2 regions of the Pseudoalteromonas sp. SWYJZ19 genome follow, and region 2 is predicted to be linked to the other one. Evidence: riboswitches for the same ligand, from Rfam matches in the RefSeq annotation. Region 2 holds a riboswitch; the other holds the start of a gene.
What was found. A riboswitch is a leader RNA that binds a small molecule or an ion and turns the genes downstream of it on or off. The one in region 2 is predicted to bind cyclic di-GMP.
Positions count from the first base shown of each region.

Region 1: another riboswitch for cyclic di-GMP. It lies ahead of I6F45_RS19095 (chitin-binding protein); the one in region 2 lies ahead of I6F45_RS20020 (hypothetical protein).

Region 1 covers NZ_JADYXI010000026.1:26,110-38,700, reverse strand. The annotation lists gene ylqF (ribosome biogenesis GTPase YlqF) at 1-214, opposite strand, end outside; gene I6F45_RS19135 (YaeQ family protein) at 306-842, shown strand; gene I6F45_RS19130 (alpha/beta fold hydrolase) at 1,027-1,632, shown strand; gene I6F45_RS19125 (hypothetical protein) at 1,629-1,838, opposite strand; gene I6F45_RS19120 (Dps family protein) at 2,173-2,646, shown strand; gene I6F45_RS19115 (TonB-dependent receptor domain-containing protein) at 3,315-6,254, opposite strand; gene I6F45_RS19110 (LytR/AlgR family response regulator transcription factor) at 6,493-7,245, shown strand; gene I6F45_RS19105 (hypothetical protein) at 7,268-7,666, opposite strand; gene I6F45_RS19100 (S9 family peptidase) at 7,727-9,802, opposite strand; gene I6F45_RS19095 (chitin-binding protein) at 9,944-10,507, opposite strand; cyclic di-GMP riboswitch class I at 10,604-10,692, opposite strand; gene I6F45_RS19090 (cytochrome b/b6 domain-containing protein) at 10,780-11,436, opposite strand; gene I6F45_RS19085 (AzlC family ABC transporter permease) at 11,544-12,248, shown strand; gene I6F45_RS19080 (AzlD domain-containing protein) at 12,245-12,544, shown strand.
Region 2 covers NZ_JADYXI010000032.1:7,249-19,839, forward strand. The annotation lists gene I6F45_RS20010 (3-phosphoshikimate 1-carboxyvinyltransferase) at 237-632, opposite strand; gene I6F45_RS20015 (acyltransferase) at 722-1,258, opposite strand; cyclic di-GMP riboswitch class I at 1,937-2,028, shown strand; gene I6F45_RS20020 (hypothetical protein) at 2,118-3,242, shown strand; gene I6F45_RS20025 (lipopolysaccharide biosynthesis protein) at 3,384-4,580, opposite strand; gene I6F45_RS20030 (serine O-acetyltransferase) at 4,666-5,247, opposite strand; gene I6F45_RS20035 (O-antigen ligase family protein) at 5,244-6,563, opposite strand; gene I6F45_RS20040 (glycosyltransferase family 4 protein) at 6,566-7,699, opposite strand; gene I6F45_RS20045 (glycosyltransferase) at 7,696-8,838, opposite strand; gene I6F45_RS20050 (NAD-dependent epimerase) at 8,853-9,851, opposite strand; gene I6F45_RS20055 (UDP-glucose dehydrogenase family protein) at 9,855-11,210, opposite strand; gene I6F45_RS20060 (acyltransferase family protein) at 11,207-12,208, opposite strand; gene galU (UTP--glucose-1-phosphate uridylyltransferase GalU) at 12,205-12,591, opposite strand, start outside.

The DNA of each region.
Region 1 (12,591 bases), on a different contig from region 2:
TCCAGATTTGAGTCATTTTAGGATCAGCTAAATCAGCTTTGTTCATAATTTTGATGACCGGCTTACCTTCACGCAAGGTTGCCACCATCGGGTTTTCACTACTGTAGGGAATGCGCGCATCAAGCACTTCAATGATCACATCCATTTGTGGCATTATTTCTTTAATTTCATTGCGGGCTTTATTCATATGCCCAGGGAACCACTGGATAGCCATTTTTAACTCCTAACGTATAATTAACCGCTATTTTAACTGGCAATTCATTTAATTGCGCTATACTGACGCAAATTTTTTCAGATTAGTTGTTATGGCTCTTAAATCCACCATTATGAAAGTGCAGTTATCGCTTAGCGATATGGACCGCCACGTTTATCAAGATTTTAATTTAACCTTGGCTCAACACCCATCAGAAACCGATCAGCGGTTGATGATTCGCTTACTCGCTTTTGCGCTAAATAGCTGTGATGGTTTAGAATTTACTAAAGGGCTAAGTGCTGATGATGAACCTGAACTTTGGCATGTAAGCTATAGTGAAGAGATAGAGCTGTGGGTTGAGCTTGGCTTACCAGATGAAAAACGCCTCAAAAAAGCCTGTAATAAATCTAAAAAAGTGGTGCTATATACTTACGGTGAAAACAATCAAGCAATTTGGTGGCAAAAACACCAACCTAAATTGTATGAATTTAAAAATCTAAGTATTTTTAGCCTTGATTATGCAGCAACACAAGCACTTGCTGCTTTGGTTGATCGTGGAATTAAGCTCGCCATTACCATTCAAGATGGTGAAGTATGGGTAAATACAGATACAACCAATATTGAAATAAAACCACAGCAATTAATGTAACTAAGATAGATTATACCAATTGCATTAAATTAGTTATCTATTATAGCGACAAGGAAATAAGTCGATAACAAGGCGAAAATTATGACATATAGTTGTTCTATATAAATAATTTTTAACGCAGGTAGCGGATTATTTAATACGCTAGAATGATCATGTTTTTAATAAAATTGGTATTAGGGAGCATATGAAAGTTAAACACGTTATTGTTTTACATGGCTTGTATATGTCTGGCTTTGTTATGCGCCCACTTTGTTCACGACTTGAAGAATCGGGGATGACGGTATTAAACATTACCTATAATACGCTCGACCCTCACCGCGACACCATATTTGCACAAATTGATGAGTGTATTTCTAACGAACCGGCAGCGCTTGTATGCCACTCAATGGGAGGGCTTATTGCACGTGCTTACCTAGAGGCAAACTCCCCTGCTAGCCAGAATGTTACGAAGGTAATTACACTGGGTACTCCACATAAAGGCAGCCATATAGCGCAAAAAATGAAGCAAAAAGGGTTTGAATCATTTTTAAAAAATAGTGTTGAATTTTTACTCACTAAAAATGGTAATTGGCCTTTTAAAGCTAAGCTTTACAGTATTGCGGGCGATTTACCTATTGGGCTTATGCCCTTAATAGTCAAAGGTAGCCAGTCAGATGGCACTGTACTACTCGATGAAACCAAACTTAAAGGTATGGCCGAACATAAAGTGTTTCATTTAAGCCATACCAGTATGATTTACTCGCGCCAAGTACTCGATTACATTTTAAAGTGCTTAAACGAGAAAGATTAATCCTCAGCATTGGCTGCTATTTTATAACTAATTAAAAATACCACTGCCAATATAAGCGGAATCGGCGCCGCAATGTAGCCAAAAAAATCTGAGTTCGCAAAGCTTGCACCCGCTAAGTGCGCTACTAACCCAAGTACAAATGCGATGACTGCAATTCCTACCACTATTAACTCTGCTTTATTTTGTTTTGCTGTTTTTGCATGCATGTTATCTCTCCTAATTATTTCGACAACATTATTATGCGCCGTTAGGGTGGATGATTTTTGACCTGCATCAATAAAAAAATAGCTAAGTTATTACCTTGAATAAAGTTTGTTTTAGATCATGATTTATATACTTTTGAGGTTTATTTACTTTTGAGGGGTAGTATTTTTATTAATCAGACCCACTTCTATTAATAGTCTAAAGTGAATATAGGTATCAAAAACAGCTAATAGGTTAAAACTATTAACTAGATATATTTAAACGATTTCACTAAACAATAAAAATCCGCGATACTTATTACAAGTTCACAAACAAACGGTTATTCAGGAGCAAGTTATGTCACATGTAAACGCAATTGGTCTAAACAGTGCAAAAAGCGAAGACATCATAAAGTCACTCAATACATTATTGAGTAGCTACCAGATTCAATACATGAACGCGCGTGGTTTTCACTGGAATATTAAAGGCCGTAACTTTTTTGAACTACACGTTAAGTTTGAAGAGATTTATAACTTACTACTTCTTAAAGTAGATGAAGTTGCAGAACGTATTTTAACGTTAGATGGCGCACCACTACATGCATTTTCTGATTACCTTGAAGTAAGTAAAATTAAAGAAGCTAAAGGTATTAGTGATGGTGTTACAGCCGTAGAGAACCTACTTGCTGGTTACAGTACATTAATTCACATGCAGCGTGATATTTTAACTCAAGCTGGTGATGCAGACGATGAAGGTACAGCCTCACTAATGAGCGATTACATTTCAGAGCAAGAGAAACTGGTTTGGATGCTAAAGGCTTACTTAGACTAAGCTAGCAAAAAAAAAGCCCTCAATGAAGAAGGCCACAAATAGGGATAAATCGTTAAATAACTTAGCGATTCGGTTACTATATTAACCACCTCCCCATACTAAACAACGCCCCTGTTACCAGTGGCGTTGTTTTTGGTTTAAGTGGGTACAATGCTTATATACCACCATAAGTAGCACATTAGTTTCATATCATTGAATAAATGTAATATATATTCAATTTTAGTCTTTTTCAGCCTAGTAGCTTCGTGAGTAAGAATCTTATCAGGATTTTCGCCACATATTTTTATCTAATAAAAGTCTATTTACTCTGAATAGATGAAGCCATAATAAATACTAATTTATGGCTTATTTTCTTCTGAATTTATAGTAAAAATTAATTTTGGCTACACTATTAGATATTCTGTTATGGCCTAAATAAAGTAATTTAATTAAAAGGTAGGGTCGTAGCATGCGGTTATTTAGATGGGTAATTTTTGGTGCACTCAATTAAATAGTCTAACTTACTAAAGTAATCACTTTTGAATGACAGCTTGTATAAATAGGGGCGAGTTGATCGCCCCTATCAAAATAATCAAAAGCAGGGGGGATTTGACGTTAAGCACCTTTCCTTACTTAAGATGCACAACGTAAATCTAGCTAATTATTTTAGTGAGCTATGCTCACTAAAATTAAAAGTTAATACTAAAATTAGCAAAAAAACGTCGACCGACAGCATCATAAATAGCTTCATTACCACCACTAGCAGAAATATATGCTGGAGGTAACTTATCAGTTACATTGCGAAGGCCAAAATCTACACGTGCATTATCAAGTACGTTATAACTTGCTGAGATGTCATGCGTTATAATAGAACCGACGTAACCAGGCTGTAAATCCTCTTCAATATCACCGTCTGGTGATAAATCAAAGCGCGCTGAGCGGTCTGTATAACGAGTAGTCCAGTTAAGTGTAAGGTCGTTGTACTTGTATACAGCAGAAAAGCGAGCCTGCCACTCTGGGTCTCCAACTTCCCCGTCTTCAACATTTACTGTATCAGGAAGATTTTGGAATTCAAAAACATCAAGCTCAAGCAGGTGATTTACAAATAAGTTAAACTTCAAATCACCTTCTAATGAATAATCAGTAAGGCTCATATCATAATCAAAATCAGCTTCAATACCTCTTGTTGTTATTGATGCTGCATTTAAATATCCAGAACGAACTAGTGCAATATCATTAGTACCTGAATCACGATCAACTTGCGAACAGAACGCAGCATCTGGCCCACCTGCAGCATCAACACAGTTATCAATCACGCTTTGCGCTGCGATAAAAGAAATTGCGTCTTCAATTTCAATATCATAGTAATCAACTGTTAATGAAAAGTTTTCAAAAAAGCTTGGTGTCCAAACAATTCCTGCTGTTAATGACGTTGACGTTTCAGATTCTAAATTAGGGTTACCACCACTAATAAGATCTACACTTACGTTATCGTTAGCTTGAAAACCTGAATCTATATTTAGTGCTGCGCAGTTAGCTACACGATTTGGATTATCGTTAATGCGATCAGCATCACAAGGGTCTGCTATATTAGCAAAGCCTGGTGATTGTGGATCAAATGCTTCAGTAATATTCGGTGCACGAACAGCTTGGCCATAGGTACCACGTATACGAACATCATCAATAGGGCGATACAATAAACCAACTTTCCACGCATCAGCGTTACCTGCATGAGAATAATCAGCTGTTCTGTAAGCTGCATCAAGAGTTAACTCTTTTGCAAATGCTACATCAGTTAATAGAGGTAAGTTGATTTCAATAAATGCTTCGGTTACATCAAACTCACCGTATGCATCAGGTGTAGCCGCGTTTGATAAGAATCCAGCTTTTGTAAACTCATCAGTAATGCTTTCTGAAGTTTCTTCTCTGTATTCAAAACCGGTAGCCAAACCAATTGCGCCGCCCTGAAGCTCAAAAAACTCACCTGTATCAAACGTTATACTGCCGCCAATAAATTCTTGGGTAATTGTATCTGTACGAGTAACATCTGCTGATACATAATCTTTAGCAGCTGCTGAGGCTTGATCAAAGCCAAATGCATTGTATGGAGTACAAGCGCCACCATTTACACTAGCAGGATCACTATAACCTTCACCTTGTAAGCTAGGTACCTGACTTCGACATGCAGCTTCACCTGTAGCAGGATCAATCACGGCATCAAGTGCAGCAACCAAATTATCTGGAATTAAATCATTAAGCGTTTTTCGGCGATTATCTGTTTGGCCGTAAACATAATAAAAATCATAATCAACGTCCGTCTCACTTAAAGTGAAGTTCCCTTTAAGCCCAGTTACAACACGAAATAACTCACGTTTATTATCTGCGCTCCGGTTTCCTAGCTCACCAAAAAATTTAGACATTTCAACGCTAGTAGTACCTTCACTAAGCAGCTGCTGGCGAAGGTTGCTATCTAAATATGGATTATCTTCAACATCAATGAAAATACCACCGAATTCAAAAGATGGCTGAAATTGCTGCTCAACTTCAGTGCGCACAAATTTAAAGTCACTATAAAATGTATGATTATCTGTAAGGTTATAATTTAATGTAGAACCAAGTGTTAACTTTTCAAGCTCTGGTAATACATTTTCATAATCTTGTGTATTAGCACAAAATTCACAACCATCAGGGAAATTACCAAAAGCAAAGCTACCGCTTGCTTCCCGTGCTGGCATTAACTCAGCTCTACCACCATTATTAAAAGTATAGATACTTCCACTATCGCCAAATGGATTAATTACACCATTTTCACTTATTCTTTCAGAAAGCACATTAGGCACTGTTAAACGATCTGGAATACCATCATTTTCACCAGTATTTAATGGGTTATCTACTGTGCCATAAGCATTTGTTTGCCGTAAATCATTGGCTAAAACCTGGCGTACTCTGTCTTGGCCTGCGAAGAATGTTATATTACCTTTACCACCAGCAATATCTGTCCCAGCTACAACACTAAAGCTATGGTTTTCAGTACCTACACCCTCTGTTGAATTACCAACTGATGCATTAAATTGTAAACCATCAAAATTATCTTTCAAAATAACATTAATAACACCCGATACAGCATCAGAGCCATAAATAGCAGATGCACCACCTGTGATAATTTCAATTCTTTCTATCAGTGCTGAAGGTATCGTATTTAAATCGACTTGTGATGAACCTGGTGCACCCGCTACATGGCGCTTACCATTTACTAGAACAAGTGTTCTTGCGGCCCCTAAACGTCTTAAATCAGCAGAGCTAACGCCTGCTGCCGCATTACTGTCATTATTGCCAACTAATGTATCTGTTGCGCCTATCGACGGTAACTCAGCCAAGATACTGCCCAAATCAGGGGTGCCGCCTTTTGCGATATCTTCGGCTGTAATTGTTACAATAGGTGCTGGTTGAGAAAGCTTCGCTTTGCTGATACGAGAACCTGTAACTTGTACACGTTCTATTTTAGTAATTTCGTCATCTTCTGCAGCAACACCTTGAAATGAAAAGCTTGCAAGTATCGCGCTGCTTAGCGCAACTGTTAACGACGATTTTTTAAATAATCGCGCGCTACCTTTGTTAGTTAATGTCATATAATTCCCCTGAATTGTTATTTTTGTAACTAAATAGTTACTTCGCGGATTACAGTAAGGGGATTTATTTAAACCCTCTACGGGCATTATTTATTAGGCGTAATCTTTGGTATGAATAGCTAGTTTGATGGGATGAATTAGTACGTCACAATTATTTTATAAATATATTGTACTTTTCATAACAGTTTTTCCGCTAAGCACGGTCTTTATTATTATATACAGCAAGAGATATAAAATAATGGTCGCTTCTTTTCATGCATTAACTTTTGTTAGTAACACTAAGTTTGCAACATTTTTAACAAAGCGCGTGCAAGAGCACCGACACTTTGAATCTCAATCTTTTATTCAGGCAAACAGGTTAGATCAGATAGATACAGATCAATACAACGTACTGTTTTACGAACTAACTAATCTGGCTGACCCTATGCAAATAGTGCATTTAACGGAGCTCGCTAAAAAGCTTAAGTTAGTCATTATTGCCCAGTCGGGTCATTTTGCGAGTTTTGCTTTTGAAGTTGGCGCTGTTGATTTTTTAATAGTAGATTCAACTGCACCACGTATTGATAAATGCTTTGATAAACTGATTCACCTTTGCCCGATTGCAAGCGCGGCCGAGCGTAAATATCAACAAAGCACACAAACCGAAAAACCATCATCACATATCGTAGTTAAAGATGTAGGTAAGGTAAGGCTAATTGATATAAAAGATATTATTTGGATTAATGGTGCTGGCAATTATGTAGAGCTACATTTTACACAAGGTAGTACACCGGTATTACACCGCGAAACCATGAAAAATATTGAACAGCAGCTAGAGCCAGAAGGGTTTATTCGTATTCATCGCTCAACGCTGGTAAGAAAACAAGCTATCTGCGAACTGATGCCTACTGACAGTGGCGATTATAAAGTCAGACTTAAAAACGATATGTGCTTAAACCTTTCAAGGCGCTATAAAGGGTGTTTAGAGAGTATTATAAGCCCTCTTCAGTAGCGGTTTATAATACTCATATTAATTACCAGTTCTGTTTTATATAACTATCACTTGGATGCACTAATAAATAGCTTTCAGTATCTTTATAAAAATTAACTTCTACATCGCTATTTTTCCATACTTTTTCAAACATGTTTTTAGCTATGATATTAATGTTTATATAGTCAACTCGTTGATAGCCACGTTCTTTTACACCCGCAAAATAGGCCTCTAACGAATCAAGACTATCTAAAGTTAACAGTTCAAACTCTTTTAAGTTAACAATCACAAACTTAATTGTATTTTCAGGGTGAGTGCTCAATTCTTGAATAACACCATTAGTTAATGATGTTATACCTTCATTGTTAAAGCTCCCCTTCAATTTTAAATACATATGAGGGGGCTGTGAACAAATCTGAAATTCGCCATGTGCTCCAAACATAAATTACCTTATATATATCAACTTCTATATATAGAGTAATACAATTTTCCGATTTTGCAGTTAATTTAACAGCGCAATAAAAAAGGCCATTTCGAGGGCTTTTTCTTCTAAGCTTTTAAAACGACCTGATGCACCGCCATGACCTGCATCCATATCGGTTTTAAATACTAAAATATTACTGTCTGTTTTAAGTTCACGCATTTTTGCAACCCACTTCATAGGCTCCCAATACTGCACTTGTGAGTCATGAAGACCAGTAGTAACGAGTATGTTCGGGTAGTTTTGTGCGCTAATATTGTCATAAGGCGAGTAAGCTTCTATCACATCATAAAATTGAGGCTCATTTGGATTACCCCATTCATCGTATTCATTTGTTGTGAGTGGAATACTTTCATCAAGCATTGTGGTTAATACGTCTAAAAATGGTACATGACAGCCAACACCGCAATATAACTCTGGTGCCTGGTTTACAACCGCCCCCATTAATAGGCCACCGGCACTGCCGCCTGAGGCAAACACCTTATTGCTATCACAATAACCTTGATCAACAAGCGCTTTTGTCACATCAATAAAGTCACTAAAGCTATTTTGTTTATGCTCTTTTTTACCTTGCTCATACCATTCGCGGCCTAGCATTTCAGAGCCCCGAACATGCGCAATAACATAAACAAAGCCACGATCGAGTAAGCTCAGTGACGAACTAGAAAAGCTAGGATCAATCGTATAACCATAGGCGCCATAGCCGTATTGAAATAACGGATTTGTGCCATCTTTTTTAAAGCTGTCTTTTCGATAAACAACAGATACAGGTACTTTAACTCCGTCGCGAGCAGTTACCATTAATCGCTCTGACTGATAGTCATCGGCATTAAAACTACCGAGTACTTTTTGCTGTTTAAGCAGTGTTTTTTCGCCAGTTGCTAAATCAACATCATATAAAGAGCCTGGTGTTGTTAAACTTGAGTAATAAATACGCGCAGTCCGTGTGTCTGGCTCTGGGTTCATTGCTATTGCAGCATAATAACAAGGATCGGCAAACTCAAGTGCCATACGATTCCCTTGCCTATTAACAACTACGAATCGAGCTTGCCCTTGCTCGCGTTCACTCAATACTAAAAAGTCATTAAATAACTCTACACCTTCAAGCAGTACATTTTCTCTGTGAGCTGTATGCTCAAACCATTGTGTTTTATCAGCAATCGTTTCGTTTGTTGCTGTCATTAATCTAAAGTTTTTAGCTTGCCAGTTAGTCACAATATAAAATGTGTCACCTAGCTTATCTACGTCAAACTCGTGGCCATCTTCACGCGGCATTAATGCTTTAAATTCGTCAGTGGGCTTATTAGCATCAAGCACCCATGTGTCGTTGCTTTCTGTCGATGCTAAATCAATAATAATTAAGCTTTCGTCGCGGCTTTTACCAAGCCCCATAAAAAAGCTGCTGTCTTGCTCTTCGTAAACCATTACATCTTGGCTTTGCTCGCTACCAAGCTCATGCCTAAATACTTGGTATCCTAATAACGTTTTTAAATCTTTTTTTACATAAAAAACTGTTTTGTTATCGTTCGCCCAAACAACTTGTCCTTCTGTATTTTCAAGTACGTCGGGTAGCATTTCATCTGCCGCTAAGCTTTTAAAGCGAACATTATAAATACGACGGCCTTCAGTATCTTCAGAGTAAGCCATAAGCTGCTCGCATGGGCTTAGTGCGACTTCTCCTAGCTCAAAAAACTCAAATCCCTCAGCTAATATATTCACATCGAGTAAAAGCTCTTTATTATCAGCCTTTATGCTCGTGCTTCTATAATGGCGAGAGTACTCATCATCACCACGAACTTCTGAGTGATACCAGTATTTCCCGTCTTTAACGGGTACCGAGTTATCGTCTTTTACAATGCGTGCTTTTAACTCTTCAAAAAGTGTATTTTGGAGTGGCTTCATTGCAGCTAACTGTTCATCGCAATATGCATTTTCAGCATGTAAATGTGCAAGTACTTGCTCATCCTGACGATCGTCATCACGCATCCAATAGTAATTATCAGTGCGTATTTTATTATGAGTACTTAATGTATGGGCTTGCTGTTTAGCAATCGGGAAATTAGGTAATAAACTTAAAGAGTAGTCAGGACGAGACACAACAAAACCAATTAAAAAAATAATGTGATTTGCAGTTTATCATAAAAATAAAAAAGCCCATCCAATAGTTGGATGGGCTAAAACGGTAAACGCTTCATTACTAAAACAGCTATACCTTTGGGAAGATAATTCACTTAAGCCTTATATTTGCTGCCAAGCCATAGCCCAACTTTGTCCAACACCGGGCTCGAACATAAACTTTTTATCGTCACTCGCGCGGCAAAACTCATTAAATGGCCAAGGCTTACATTGATAAACATGCCCTGTTTTTGGCTGCAATACCTTTGTACCCGCATTATAGTTTTCACAATTTTCAGGGTACACGTAATCATAAGTATCAAGGTTATTAACAACACGCTCATCGCATTTTGCAATACAATGAAAATCGACATACGCTTTACATATCCCACTGCTTTGCAAAGCAAAAATTTCATTGTTTCTATAGGCAACAATTAAACCTTGTTCGGTCATTTTACCTGCGCTAACAAGGGGTACATGCACGTTAATATGATCGGCAACTAAACGTGGCCATGCGTGAGGTTCACCTTGTTCAAGCGAGGTGATTTTGTAATCAAATGATAAACTAACTAGCTCTCCTTGCATGTCATAAAAGGTTACACTCACCACATCGCCAATAAACAATTGGGTATGATGATTTAAGCAACCTATTGTTGACCACTTTCCACAGGCCAACGACGTATGCATAAACACGGCAACACCTTAAGAGTTACAAAATCTTATCCATACACTATGGATACACAAAAAATACACTGAGGGCAAGTGATACATAACAACACGTTATGCAGTAGTCCCGCTACCATAGCTTTATAAAAAGCCTTAGACCGGAAACTTTGCGCCCTAATCTTTCGATTAGTTTGCCAGCAATGCGGCGATTATAATTCGGCCCCGCATAACAATCAAACAAAAGAATGTAACCAAAAACAAAAACCAACCCTTTAGGTTGGTTTAATGTATTTTTAACTAAATAAATAAGTTAAAGGTTCTTTTGCCCACGTAAATATCAGCAACACCAATAAAGATATAAATATTAGCCACGCAGGCCAAGACGCTTTTGTTACTTTAGCCTCAGAGTCATCCGCTTTTAACTCTTTTGAGCCTGTGATCATCGCCTTAACTAGTGGCTTACCTTTTATTCTATAAACAATAATAGCTAATACATGTAAACCAATAGCATAAAGTAAAATGTCAAAATTCAGCTCATGTAGCCAATTTGCAAAATCAATCGTATTGCTAGACACATATTGAGCAAGCGGGCCGTCAGTTAAAATGCCATCACTACTCATTAACCCGGTAATAAGCTGCGTAATTATAATTATAAAAAATACCATTACCATACAACTGCCAGGTGCTGAATGACCTAGCGAGTCGCTTGGTGTCTTTAGTGCCTTTAAAATAGCACGAGGAGAATGTAGTAACGCACTTAACCTTGCGGTTTTACTACCAATAACCCCCCATATTAAACGTGTTACGATAAGCGCTAAAGTAAAAAAGCCAGCAACAAAATGAAGCTCAATCATGCCCTCTTCAATACTAAAATAAAGCACCGCAATACTTACAACCAAAAACCAATGAAAGCATCTAATAAACCCATCCCACACTTTTAACGTCGTCATTGCGCCTATCCTTAAAAAAACAGTATTATCTAATTCGTTAACTACTTTAACATCATAATATTAAGGTATCCTTATGAGCCATTCTACAAGCCGTGCGAGTAAATATCATGCAACCAGTTAAAAAAGCTATTTTAAAAGGCTTTTTAGATATGCTACCTCTGTGTTTAGCCGTTGTTCCTTGGGGTATTTTATGTGGTTCTTTAGCGATTCAAAATGGCTTTAGTGCACTAGAAACCCAAGCAATGTCGTTATTAGTCTTTGCAGGCTCTGCACAGCTTGTTGCAATTGAACTTATAGCGGGCAACACACCATTGCTCACAATTTTATTCACAACATTTATTATTAGCTCTCGGCACTTTTTATACGGTTTAGCTGTGCGTCATAAGGTAATTGACCAACCTATGCGTTGGCGCTTACCAGTAAGTTTTGTATTAACTGATGAGCTATTTGCATTTTCTCACCATAGAAAAGCATACAGAACAAAAACACGTTTAATATACGCATTGAGCGCTGGTTTTAGCTTTTATATTGCATGGAATATTTGGACGTTAATTGGCATTGTAGCAGGCACAATGCTGCCCGACTTAACTAATTTAGGGCTCGACTTTGCCATTGCTGCCACGTTTATAGCTTTGGTTATTCCGGGAATTAAAAACCTAGCCTCACTCGTTACGGTAATTGTAGCAGGCATTAGCGCAACGCTTTTAAAAAGCACAGGATTTGAGTTATGGCTTGTTTGCTCAGCGCTGCTGGCAATGGCCGCAGGTTACAGCACAGCAAGACTAACCACTAAAAAGGAAGTAACGCCATGATGACGACTATTTTACTCATGGCGTGCATTACATTTTTTACGCGTTATTTGTTTTTACACCGTGCTTTACCGTTTAAAGTAGGCCCTAAAATGCAGCAATTTTTAAGCTTTAGCGCACCTGCAGTGCTTACAGCAATTTGGGTGCCTATCGTGTTTTTGAATGAAGATGGCATTAACTTAAACTGGCAAAATCCTTATTTAAGCGCAGCAATAGTCGCCATTATTGTTGCCTACAAAACACATAATATTTATTACACTACGCTTGCCGGTATGGGGCTATTTCTAATTTTAAATTAGTGCGATCTTTATACTTTATGAAATATTGTACTCAGGTTAAAATGCGG
Region 2 (12,591 bases):
GATATCTTAAAATTGAAATAAGCCCCACAAAACTGCGCAGCAAATTTTACAGTATCATACTAAAGTATTCAATATTGCTTATTGTATATATACAGCATTAATAAGTAAAAAACTTATAACTAGCGATCAAGTTACATAAAACAAACAAATATAAACTTACATAAATTTCATAAACATTTGTAATGTCATACCTAAACATAAATATAAATATAAATATAAATATAAATACCGTATTTTTATTTAAACAACCCCTTAAACCAAGACCATACTCCAAAAGAATAATTACTAAATATATCAATACCTAACGAAGATTTGATCAAATAAATAACTAATAGTAAAACCGTAATTACAAATAAACAAAATATAGATGTTGTAATAACTTGTGATAATGCCGCTATTTTCTGTTCTTGTTCGCTAAGCTCTCGTCTGTTACGACCAGCCAATAAAACAAAGTAATAACGATACTTAAAAAATTTAACCACCCCTCTGGAGTCAATTGCATGCTTTCCCCAATGCCTAGCGCCAATAGCCAACTTCAAGTGTGTCAATTGCTCATCTGTAAATGTTTCTTGAATCTTTTTAGGCATTCTCTGTAAAAAGCTGTTTACGGCAGGATCGTTTCTTATGTTCAAAAAAAGCTCACTATTAATTAAGGGGAATATTAGCAGTGTGTCTGATTAACTTTAAAATAAAAAATCACAAGCAAAAAATTATATGATACCTATAATTTAAAGTGCTCCTCTAAAAAGTCTCTTTTAAATTTAATATCTTTTGTATCTAAATTATTTTCTAAAACACCATTTTGGTATTCCGCTAAGGATTTGATCTTTTTAGCTGGCACTCCGGCATATACAGCATTATCTGGTAAATCTTTAGTTATGACCGCGCCGGCTCCAACAACTACGTTTGAACCAATCGTTACTCCGGGCATAATAATACAGTTACTTCCAATGAAAACGTTATCTTTTATTACTATCGGTTTTACAACATCAATAGCTGGATATTCATTACGAAAAACCCACACTCCTCCATCATGATTCACAAAACTACTTGAGGTAATACTGACATTATTTCCAATACTAATTAAATATGGCTCCGAACCAAAATCAAGATGACCAACAAACCGACAACCTTTCCCTACTGTTCCACCCAGTTTACGCAAAAGTGAAACTTGACCAAGCACTTTCGCGTGTAGCCTGTTTATAATTTTAGCATAACAAGTATTTACTTTTGATATATTACGTTTAATTGTTGACATTTCAAAACCTTGGATTAAGGATTATTTCACTTCGGATTAATTAAACAATTCCACATCACTTAAAAGCTTTGGAATTTTAGATTGTTATAAATTTATTATAGTAGTTATTGAGCTATTCATTTTTCTATAATATAAAATAAATTCGTTTCGATCTATTAACTAAAACCATCTAATCACTTCAGTCTAATATAAAGTTATCATTATTAAACATATAGGTTATAGGTACAATGAAGGAGTATATCTGTCTAGTTTACAAGTATGTCGAATCCTTGAAATTAACAAAATTACATTCCCTATAATAATACTTAATAAGACAACTTACATAGCATGTTAATTATATAATACACAATAGAAAACCTCAAGTAAGCAACTTAGAAATACTTGTTAAATAAAAGAATAATGGCAAAATAAATAAAGCTATTAGGAAAGTATGTTTGTTAGAAAAATTACGTTTTAGTGTTTCTGTAATTTTTCTTTTAAAAGCCGTACATTAGCAACTATGAAGTAATAAAACTTCCGATTTTTGATTAGATAACTTCAATGGTTACACTTGATTCTCTATGTATTACGATCCGCATAAATGAAATGGATTCACTTTAACTTTATTAATTCAGTGAGTTAAAATAAATTAAATTTAAGCTTTCAATTGCGACAAACCTGACTATAATAACAATCAGAAAGTGATAAAGGCAAACTTGGTGAAAATCAAGGACGCAAAGCTTCCGGCCTAAAGTAGATATTTTATTTATTATGGTAGCGGGGTTACCGCATAGATATTAGTTGTAGCTTCATAACTATACCTTTGTTTTCCTATTCATTTTTAAACCTATTGAATATTAACGTACTGAAGGTACAAATTATGAAAAATTTTATTATACTAGCATCGATCCCTTTATTTTCATTTACTTTACAAGCAAATACAGCCTATATTAGTCCTGATGGTTCTGGTAACGGTTATACATCGAACTCCCCTGCGTCAATTAGCAACCTAAACAATTTATTATCTGATACCTCATTAGATAAAATCAATTTACTTCCCGGAAATTACTCGCAAAATGATGCTCTAATCTTGAATCAAGGGGATCATCCAATAGAAGTTGTTGGCCTTAACAATGTTACATTTAGCAGTAATTACAATTTTTATTCTGGTAGTAACTCAGGTTTCGTTATTGCACGAAGTAATATCTCATTTGAAAATTTATCATTTTTAAATACTCGTTATTGTTTCCGGTTTAAAAATAATAATGTTGAAAACGTAAATATTGAAAATATTAATGCTCATAATAACTCTAGCTGCATAGAATTTGACAGCAATATTGAAAAGCATGTATCTAATATTTCGATAAATAATTTAAAAAGTATGGGCTACTACAAGGCTGGAATACGCATCGACGGATCTAATACCCACGATATTAGTATTTCAAACACTATTTTAGATGGTTTAGCCACCTCTACTGAAAATGAAAGAGACTGTTTCATTTCAGGTATTCTTATAAATGGTTATTCCAAGAATATTTTAATAGATAATGTGTCTATATCAAACAATATTGGTGGGATAGAAGGTTGTAGAAGTTACCAGCAAGGGGACGGAATTGTCTCAAATAAAAACACTAGTAATATAGTTATAAATAATACCGTAATCTCTAATAGTAGAGATGCAGATCTAGATCTTAAAGGCAAAAATATCACTTTAAATAAAATAAAGTCGCTCTCAGGTAACGAAGCTAGATATAACTTAAAACTATGGGATAATGAATTTACATGCACCGAGTGTTATATAAATACAGCAAATGTATCTGCTTTAATTGCTTTCGATTCTCATATTACGTTAGTAGACTCAACAGTAAGAGTTGATGAATCGGCTAGATTGTGTGACCTACGCTTCTTAAAGACAAATACAACTACAATTGACTTTATTAATACTAATTTCCCATATTACGGAGACCTTGTTTATAAACCAAGTAATCTAGCGCAATGTGAATAGAAACTACTTTAAATCTAAAAGCAAGTTTAGGCTTGCATTTAGATTTATAAACAAACTTAAGTTTATAGCTTAACTTCCTTTTCTAATAAATATCATCACGCTTTTTATTATTATAACAACTAAAAATATGACATTCTCACACTAAACCTTGTTAGTTCCTCGGTGATTTTCAGATATGTCAATAATTGACTTAAGCAATATCCAAGGCTTTAAAAAGCCAGACATCCGTGATATGTACTCTTTTCGACATGCTAAGCTGAAGACAGCACCGCTAATATCAATAAAAAAATATGAGAAAACAATTGAGTAAATAATACCTGATAAACCCCACCATTCCATAAACAACAAACCAGTGCTTAAATTACTAATAAGCAATGCCAAGGATCTATAAATTAATATTTTATTATAGTTGAGTGATATAAAATATACGCCAGCTAGATTGTTCCCCAAAGAAAACACTAAAGTTAAACAATACAAAGGTAAAAATTGGACTATATTTTCGGTACCGTCAATAATATAAGGTAAGATAATAGGCAAAATCAATATAGAAAACAAAGTTATTCCCAAATATAAATACGAAAAAACCCTATTTATATGAGTATACAAAATATCTCTGTTTAATATACTTTTCATTAAAAGTGGAATTATAACGACTGGAAACACTTGCGTCGGCACTAAAAGTATCTCTAGCATTCGTGTTGAAAAAGCAAAAACAGCTGTTTCCTCACTTCCTAAAACATTAAATACTAATAACGTATATATTTTTCCTCCAAGTAAAGCGATTATATATGTAGATGCAAACGCCGAAGATGTATACAAAAAGGTCTTTATTAAATCTTTTTTTAACATATTGAACTTGAAGTCAAAACCTGTTTTCTTGATAAATGCTAGTGTAAAAAGACAATGCTCAATTAGAGTAATTAACCCAATAGTCTCTAACGTTGCTCCGTTATAAATAGCAAACACTTTTATAATTAATCCAAATAAATAAATTAGACTTTTCATTTTTGAAATAAATTTATTCTCAGAGTTCATCTCTAATTTATATTCATTTAGTCTGAAACTAATAATTATAGTGATAAGGCTATAGTAGATAAAAAATAAACTATCGTAGTACCATGCTATCCCCAAAAAAGTCAGAGCTATTGGGGTTATAAATAAAAGTCTAAGTACATAAAGAGAGCTGTAAACTTCTTTCTTAGTGTGACTTTCGGTATCTGTATAATTTCGCCTAAATACATTAGGTGTGCCAAATTCAGCTATTGCTAAAAGTACCGTAGCTATTGATATATAGTATGCATAATACCCATACTCACTTTTCCCCCATACTTTTATCATGCATAATACTAGTATAATGGATGAAAACACTTGGATAATTCGGTGTAATGAAGAGTAAGAAAACTGCTTCGCAAAATTCATATGCTTATTTACTCTGTGTTACGCTAAAAGAACGAAATTGAAGAGGACCTTTGTCTGATACTTTTCTAGCTGGTAATCCTGCAATAGTTTGATTCCCTTCTTTAAACGATTTGTTTACAACACTATTCGCACCTATTCCAGTATTATCTCCAATAGTAATATCTCCATATAATTTAGCGCCAGGACCTATATAACAATTATCCCCTATAATGGGCGCATGTAAGCTATTATAAGTTGCTGCGCCAATATTTACACAAACATGAATTCTACAATTAGTGCCAATTCTGGTATGAGAGTTAATAACGATGGTACCGATGTGAGCAATTGATAAACCCGCTCCAAAAGTATTAACGGGTATTGTAAAACCAAATTTTTGCCCTACTTTTTTTGAGTAAAACCTGAACAATAACGCTAAAGCTCTACCAAAAAAAGATTTATGGCAATTAGTCCAATATTCAGCTCTTCTTAAAGCTCTTTGGAAACGCCAAATATCGTGAAATAGCCACTCTTTAAAGCTATCTTTAGCACCGAGACTTTTTTTATCTTCGATTAAATATCTTTTATAATCATGCTTAGACACAATCATGATTGTCTGTCCTTAAATTGATTATTTTGAACCGTATATTGATTATAAATTGTTAATGCTGTTATTAAAGCGTAGAGTGTAGATCCCTCTATTTGCCAAAGTGGCATTGTTGCTAAATTCAATATAAAAAAACCTAAATGACAAGCTAACAGACGACTACTCATTTCTGTTTTTATCACATTTTTATTATTTGTTATTTTTAATAGCCTAAAAATTGGAGCCGTTAATAAAAATACAAAAGATATAAGCCCTAAAATCCCGTACTCAAATAAGTACGAAACAAATGAGTTATGAGCGTATTTTTCAAAATAATTTTTCCAACTATCTGGTCCAAACCCAAATATATGAGCTTGTAATCCAGAGTTAACATACTCTGTAATGTATAAACTCCAGTAATATACTCGAGCCGAAAAAATATCCTGCTGACTTTTTGAGTAATATATTGCTGGCTTTATAAGATCTCCAGCTTGATTAATTACAACAGCAATATCCGAAAATCTTTCACCAAATAAAACGACCAAAATCCCGCCGAAACCTACAACCGCAACTGTCAAAAATAAAGAAATAGCCAATCTTTGAGTTTTTATTAGTGAGTAGGTGACTTGAGTCCACATATAAAAAATAAGCACAGGTAAACACGCGAGTAGTGTCGTTCTATAATTAGCCATTATTAAACTAAATATTGAGATTATTATTAATGCATTTTGAAATTTTATCTTTTTCTTTGAAACAAGTGTTAACATACAAAGGTATGTAAATACTAAAATAGAAAATACCGCTTCGTGATTATAACCACCTACAAAGCTTACTGATCCATCTGCCTCAGTAGCTTTACTATGCCCTAAAAAAATAGATATTACTTGCAAAGCTACAGGCATAGCTAATGGAATTAATATATAACGTATTGCAATACTTGTTTTTAAATAATTTAAAGCAATGAAAAAATGCATCGTAATCGCGATAAAATATACCCATTTTGTTATCGCTGAAAAAAAACCAATTATACTAACGTTTATTAGAGCACTTATAAAAATACATATAATAAAAATATATACCGCCGTTAATTTTTTTATTAATAGTATTTTTATTGGCAATAAAAAAATTCCTATACTTGCAACTATAATTGCAGTTAAAGCATTAATAGATAATCCAGCAAAAATTGGTGGAAATGTTATCTCATGAAAAGCAGAGAGAAAATACCTCAACCAAATAGCCAAACCTACAAATAATAAACTGCTATTTTTAAGTTTAGCCCCTTTAGTTGCGGTTATATAAAAAAAACTTAAGCCTACTATAAGAGCTATAATCGTCCACATATTTAGCTAGCATCTTTTGGGTTAATACACGCCATAGCTGCGTCGTAAAATTTATTAGCGGTGCTTTCCCAAGAAAAATTACTTTGTGCATGCTCCTTTAAATTAACACCAAGATTTAAACAAAAATCTTTATCATTAGATATTTTCATAAGGCCAGACTGCAATAAGTCTAAATTATCTGCAGGAAATACTGCCCGATCATCATCAATAATATCAGTGTTAGCTTTAATGTCGGCGGCTAAAACGGCTTTACCATTTATCATTGCAGAAAGTATACTGTTAGACATGCCCTCTAAAATTGATGGCGATATAAAAGCTCTACAGTTTTTCAATAAAGCTTCTAACTCTTGTTGCCCTAAATGTCCAACAAATAAAATGTTGTCATTTGCATCACTCATCAGATTATTTAGGTACTGCGGGTCTTTAGAGTTTCCTCCGGCAATAACTAATTTCATTCTATGGTTTTGAGATAAATTATTATGTGCATTAATCAAAAGATGTAATCTTTTTACAGGGTCAATCCTTGCAGCAAATAACATATATTCGTTAGGGATTAAATTATATTTGCTGAGCGTATTTGCAGCGTCTACGTTAATTGATTTAGCACCGTTTGGAACAAACAATGCATCAGCTCTATTTTTACTATAGATCTCAATCATTTCTTTACTATTCGCCGTAAATACATTTGCAAAACGCCAAGCACAATATTCACCCATGCGTAAAATATTTCGACTAACAACCCCCCACTTATCTCTTGCGCTATCAATAGCCCTTAGGCTCGAGACTACTTTTATTCCGCTTAAACGCAGTAAGGGTGTAAAAATACAAGGTCCTGAAGCAAATACATAAACGACATTTGGTCTACTTACAAATATTAAGTGCAAAACACACCAAAAAATAATTCCATGTTGCCCTAGCTTTTTATAAATACAACTTGGACAATTTACTGTTTGTATATTTTTTTTAGTTTCTTGATTTACGTTATCAAAGCCTTCCGTTTTTGTTCCATAAACAGTAACTTGCGTATTTTCTTTCTGACTAATTACATCTGAAATTTCTCTAATAGCATTCTCTACCCCACCATAGTTTGAGTGAAGTCCACGACCGCCTAAAAAAGCTAAACGAATATTGTTCATATCAATGGCTTCTCATTATTTTTGTTTGCTAATGTATTTACTATAATTTCTACAAATTTATCGCGAAATTTATCTGGGGAATAATCCTGAACTCTTAAGTAACTTTTTTCAGCTAATTTATTTTTTAAACTTTCATTAAGACTTAAGTTGCGTATAGCTTTCGATAAGCCTATTTTGTCCTTAACGTTAATCATTATCCCGTACTCAGTTTCAACATACTCTTCAGCAGGAATAAGCTGATTTAACTTTAGAATCTCACTAGGACCATCAGTACAATTAGTACTTATTACAGCTTTTTTTAAAGCCATAGCTTCTACTAATGCATTAGGAAAGCCTTCTAAACTTGAAGGTAATATAAAAAAATCTGCATTTTTAATATAAGCATAAGGATTTTTTTGAAATCCCATAAAATGGATTTTTTTCTCTAATTTTAAGTTTATTACTTTGCATTTTAAACGCTCAAGTTCTGGACCTTCGCCTAATATTCTAAGCTCTTCTTTTATATCTGCTAAAGCATAAGCATCGATTAAAACATCAAAACATTTTGAAGTAACTAGCCTACCCATGACTGCTATGTATGGTTTAGTAATGTTAACATTTGAATCTTTCGCAATTTTTTCTATCATATTAATATTGACAGGGTTATGTAAAGAAACAACATTTTTGGGGTTAATAAAATAATTTTCAATCAAACAGTTTTCGACACCTTTTGATACCGCAATAATCTTATCTGCTTTCCCGTAAACCAGCTTAGTTACAATTTTTTTTATATAATAAAAACGCTTATTTAATCTTCCGTCAGTATTACTTCGTTCGCTTATGATTGATTTGTAACCAAAAACACAAGAACCTAAAACATTAAAAAAATTAGCTCTTGTTAAAAAGCTAACTACATACGTAGGTTTTTCTTTTTTTATTAGCATTAAAAAATCAATTAAATTTTTTAAGCTAGGTCTTGGTCCGTTTAACTGGTTTAAACGTATTTCTGATGGAAGTTGATAAGCAACTTTTTTATTATCGAGTAAAATAACAGAAAAATTATTTAGTATTTCTGATTCGCTTTGAATTTTAACTAAATTACTAAATACTCTTTCAGCACCACCGCCTTCAAGTGAATTTATTAAATATATACCTTTCAACGTTATTTTCTCTTTTATGAATTATATTTCTTATACCAATTAACAAACTGTTGCATACCGTATTCAATATTTGTATTAGGTTTAAAGCCAACTTCTTTTTGTAGGCTATCTATATCTGCGAATGTTGCTGGTACGTCGCCAGCTTGCATTGGCATATAGTTTTTATCGGCAACTTTACCAGCGGCTTTTTCTATTGATTCAATAAAGGTCATAAGCGCTATAGGTTCGTTATTACCTATATTAAAAACTCGGTATGGCGCTTTACTCGACGCTGGCGATGTGTTTTTATTTTCAGGGTTACGCGTTGGTATTACATCTTGAATGCGGATAATGCCTTCAACAATATCGTCTATGTAGGTAAAATCACGTTTCATTTTGCCATTATTAAATACTTTAATTTCACGGTTATTTAATATTGCATCAGTAAATAAGTACGGGGCCATGTCTGGGCGACCCCACGGTCCATATACCGTAAAAAAGCGTAAGCCTGTAGTTGGTAAATCATATAAGTGGCTGTAGCTATGCGCCATAAGTTCGTTTGATTTTTTGGTCGCTGCATAAAGTGATACAGGGTGATCGACTGCATCGTCTGTTGAAAATGGCATTTTTTCGTTCATACCATAAACTGAGCTTGATGATGCATATACTAAGTGCTGCACTTTATTGTGACGACATCCTTCTAAAATAGTGGCTGTTCCCACCAAATTAGAATCAATATACGCCATTGGATTTTCGATTGAATAACGCACGCCAGCTTGAGCTGCAAGATGTATTACACGGTCAAATTTTTCATCTTTAAATAAATTGGCTATGCCATCTCTGTCGGCTAAATCCATTTTTACAAAACGAAATTGCGTAAGGTGTTTTATGCGCTCAAGTCTTGCTAGCTTTAATGCAGGATCGTAGTAATCGTTTAGATTATCTAATCCTATTACTTGGTGACCCATTTCGCATAAACGTTCTGCTACAAAATTACCAATAAATCCTGCGGCACCTGTTACCAAATAGTTCATTATTTATTCTCCTAAAATCGATAAACCGCGACCAATGCTATAGTACTTAATTGATTTTTTATCCATACGTTCAGGTTCAAATAAGTTACGACCATCAAATACCACTGACTCGTTTAATTGTGATTTAATTAAATCAAAGTCTGGTGCTCTAAAATTTTGCCATTCGGTGCAAATGACTAAAGCATCAGCATTATTTAATGCAGATTCTTTAGTACCCATTAAGCTTAAATCTGCGCGAGATCCATAAATACGTTGAGTTTCTTCCATTGCTTCTGGATCGTAGGCTTGTACATTTGCACCCGCAGCCCAAAGCTGCTCCATCAATACACGGCTAGGCGCTTCGCGCATATCGTCGGTGTTTGGTTTAAAGCTTAACCCCCATACTGCAAAATTTTTGCCTTTTATTGCAGCCGGATTATTTGCTAAATCAAAATGTTTACTAATGTATTCAAACATTTTATTTTTTTGTGCGTAATTTACCGCTTCAACCGCTTTTAATATTTGTGATTCGTAGCCTATGCCATCGGCAGTACGTACCAAGGCTTGCACGTCTTTTGGAAAACACGAACCACCGTAACCACAACCTGGGTAGATAAACTGAAAACCAATACGTGAGTCAGAACCAATACCTTGGCGTACATTTTCTATGTCAGCCCCTACTCGTTCTGCTATATTAGCCATTTCGTTCATAAAGCTTATTTTGGTTGCTAACATACAATTGGCTGCGTATTTAGTTAGCTCGGCACTTTTTATATCCATAACAATTATTTTTTCGTGGTTACGATTAAAAGGTGCGTATAACTCACGCATTTGTTCTTCGGCTGTTTTTGAATCAGTACCTATTATTATACGATCCGGGCGTTTACAGTCGTTTACTGCTGCGCCTTCTTTTAAAAACTCAGGATTTGATACAACAGCAAATTCTAAATCGCTTTTACGTTCGTGAAGCACACTTTGTATTTTTGCTTTTACCTTGTCCGCTGTGCCTACGGGTACCGTTGATTTATCAATAATTACTTTTGGTGTCGTCATATGAGTAGCGACAGTTTCGGCTACTTTGAGCACGTATTTTAAATCGGCTGAGCCATCTTCGTCTGGCGGTGTACCTACTGCAATAAATTGTAAATCACCAAACTCAACACCAAACTTAGCATCGGTTGTAAATATTAAACGTCCGTCAGCAAAGTTTTTTTCAACTAAAGGTGTTAAGCCCGGCTCATAAATAGGGATGATACCCTTTTTTAGGTTGTTTATACGCGTTTCGTCAATATCTACACAACATACATCGTGGCCTGCATCCGCCAGCACAGTAGCTTGAACTAAGCCTACGTAACCTATACCATAAAATGTAACTTTCATATTCTAGCCTCTTTTAGTTTATTATTTAAATAAAGCTTAACGTATTTACTTAGCTTAACTTCAATATAAGTATACATAAGTCTCGCTAAAAACACTGAGACAATAAAAGCCACTAATGCAGCCGCTAACTTTGGAATGTTAACATTCATCATTTTTGTAATTATTACATAACCTATGTTTTGATGAACTAAATATAATGAATAAGAAATTTCACCCATAAATATAAAAACTTTAAATTTTAGGAATTTAAGGACATCATAAACACCTAATAAAAAGAAAATATAAATAAAACCGTAAGCTATGAAATCCTCATTTTCATTATTAATAAATAACACAGTAAAAATTATAATAATATGAAATACATTTCTATATTTTAAGTGTTCATTTTTTAACTTATATGTCATTACTCCGAGTAAAAAGAAACTAACATAATTAATAAAAAATAATTTCCCGATAATTTTATAAATATTTTCAGGTAATAATTCAACAGTAAAAGATAAAAATAAAAATAAAAAAAGTGTGATTATCAAAAGATCTATTCTTTTAAATAAGATCAAAACGAAACACCAAAAATAAAATGTAATTTCAACAGTTAATGTCCAATAAACTCCATCAACGTGTGGAATATCCAAAAACTCTTGAAACATTAATAAATTTAATAAAGCGTTAAATACTCCAACCTCACGCCCTTGAAGACCAAATATGTAAACAACTGTGAAAGTAATAATTACAGCAAAAAAATATGTTGGGTATAATCTAGAAAAGCGACTAACAATAAAATTTACTGACTTGGTTTCCTTACTTATAGACATAAAAATAACAAAACCACTTATCATAAAAAACAAATGAACGCCAAAATGACCAAAGTAAGTCCAATCCATTTCATTAGAGCCAGTGTTATATATTTCATCTATACGGTAGAAATAATGATAAATAACAACTGACAATGCGGCTATCCCTCGCAAACCATCTAGGCTTAATTGTCTAATATATTTCATTTATCATTACTTAATACTTCTATGGCTTGTTTGGTAAACTCTTCACCCATATGACTCGATTTCATTGCATATTCTACATTGGCAAGCATATAACCTAATTTAGAACCACAATCATGAGATTTACCTTTTAGATGGTAGGCTTCAAGCGTTTCTAGGTGGCGTAATTGCAGTAAGGCATCAGTAAGTTGTATTTCACCGCCAGCGCCTGGTGGGGTGTATTCTAGTAAATCCCAAATTGCTGTAGATACAACATAACGCCCTGTAATAGCTAAATTACTCGGTGCTTCATCGTTATTTGGTTTTTCGACCATGTTTTTAATTGCAGCATTTTCGCCGGCATTTATTTTTTTACCGGCTATATCAACTACACCATATTGATGTAC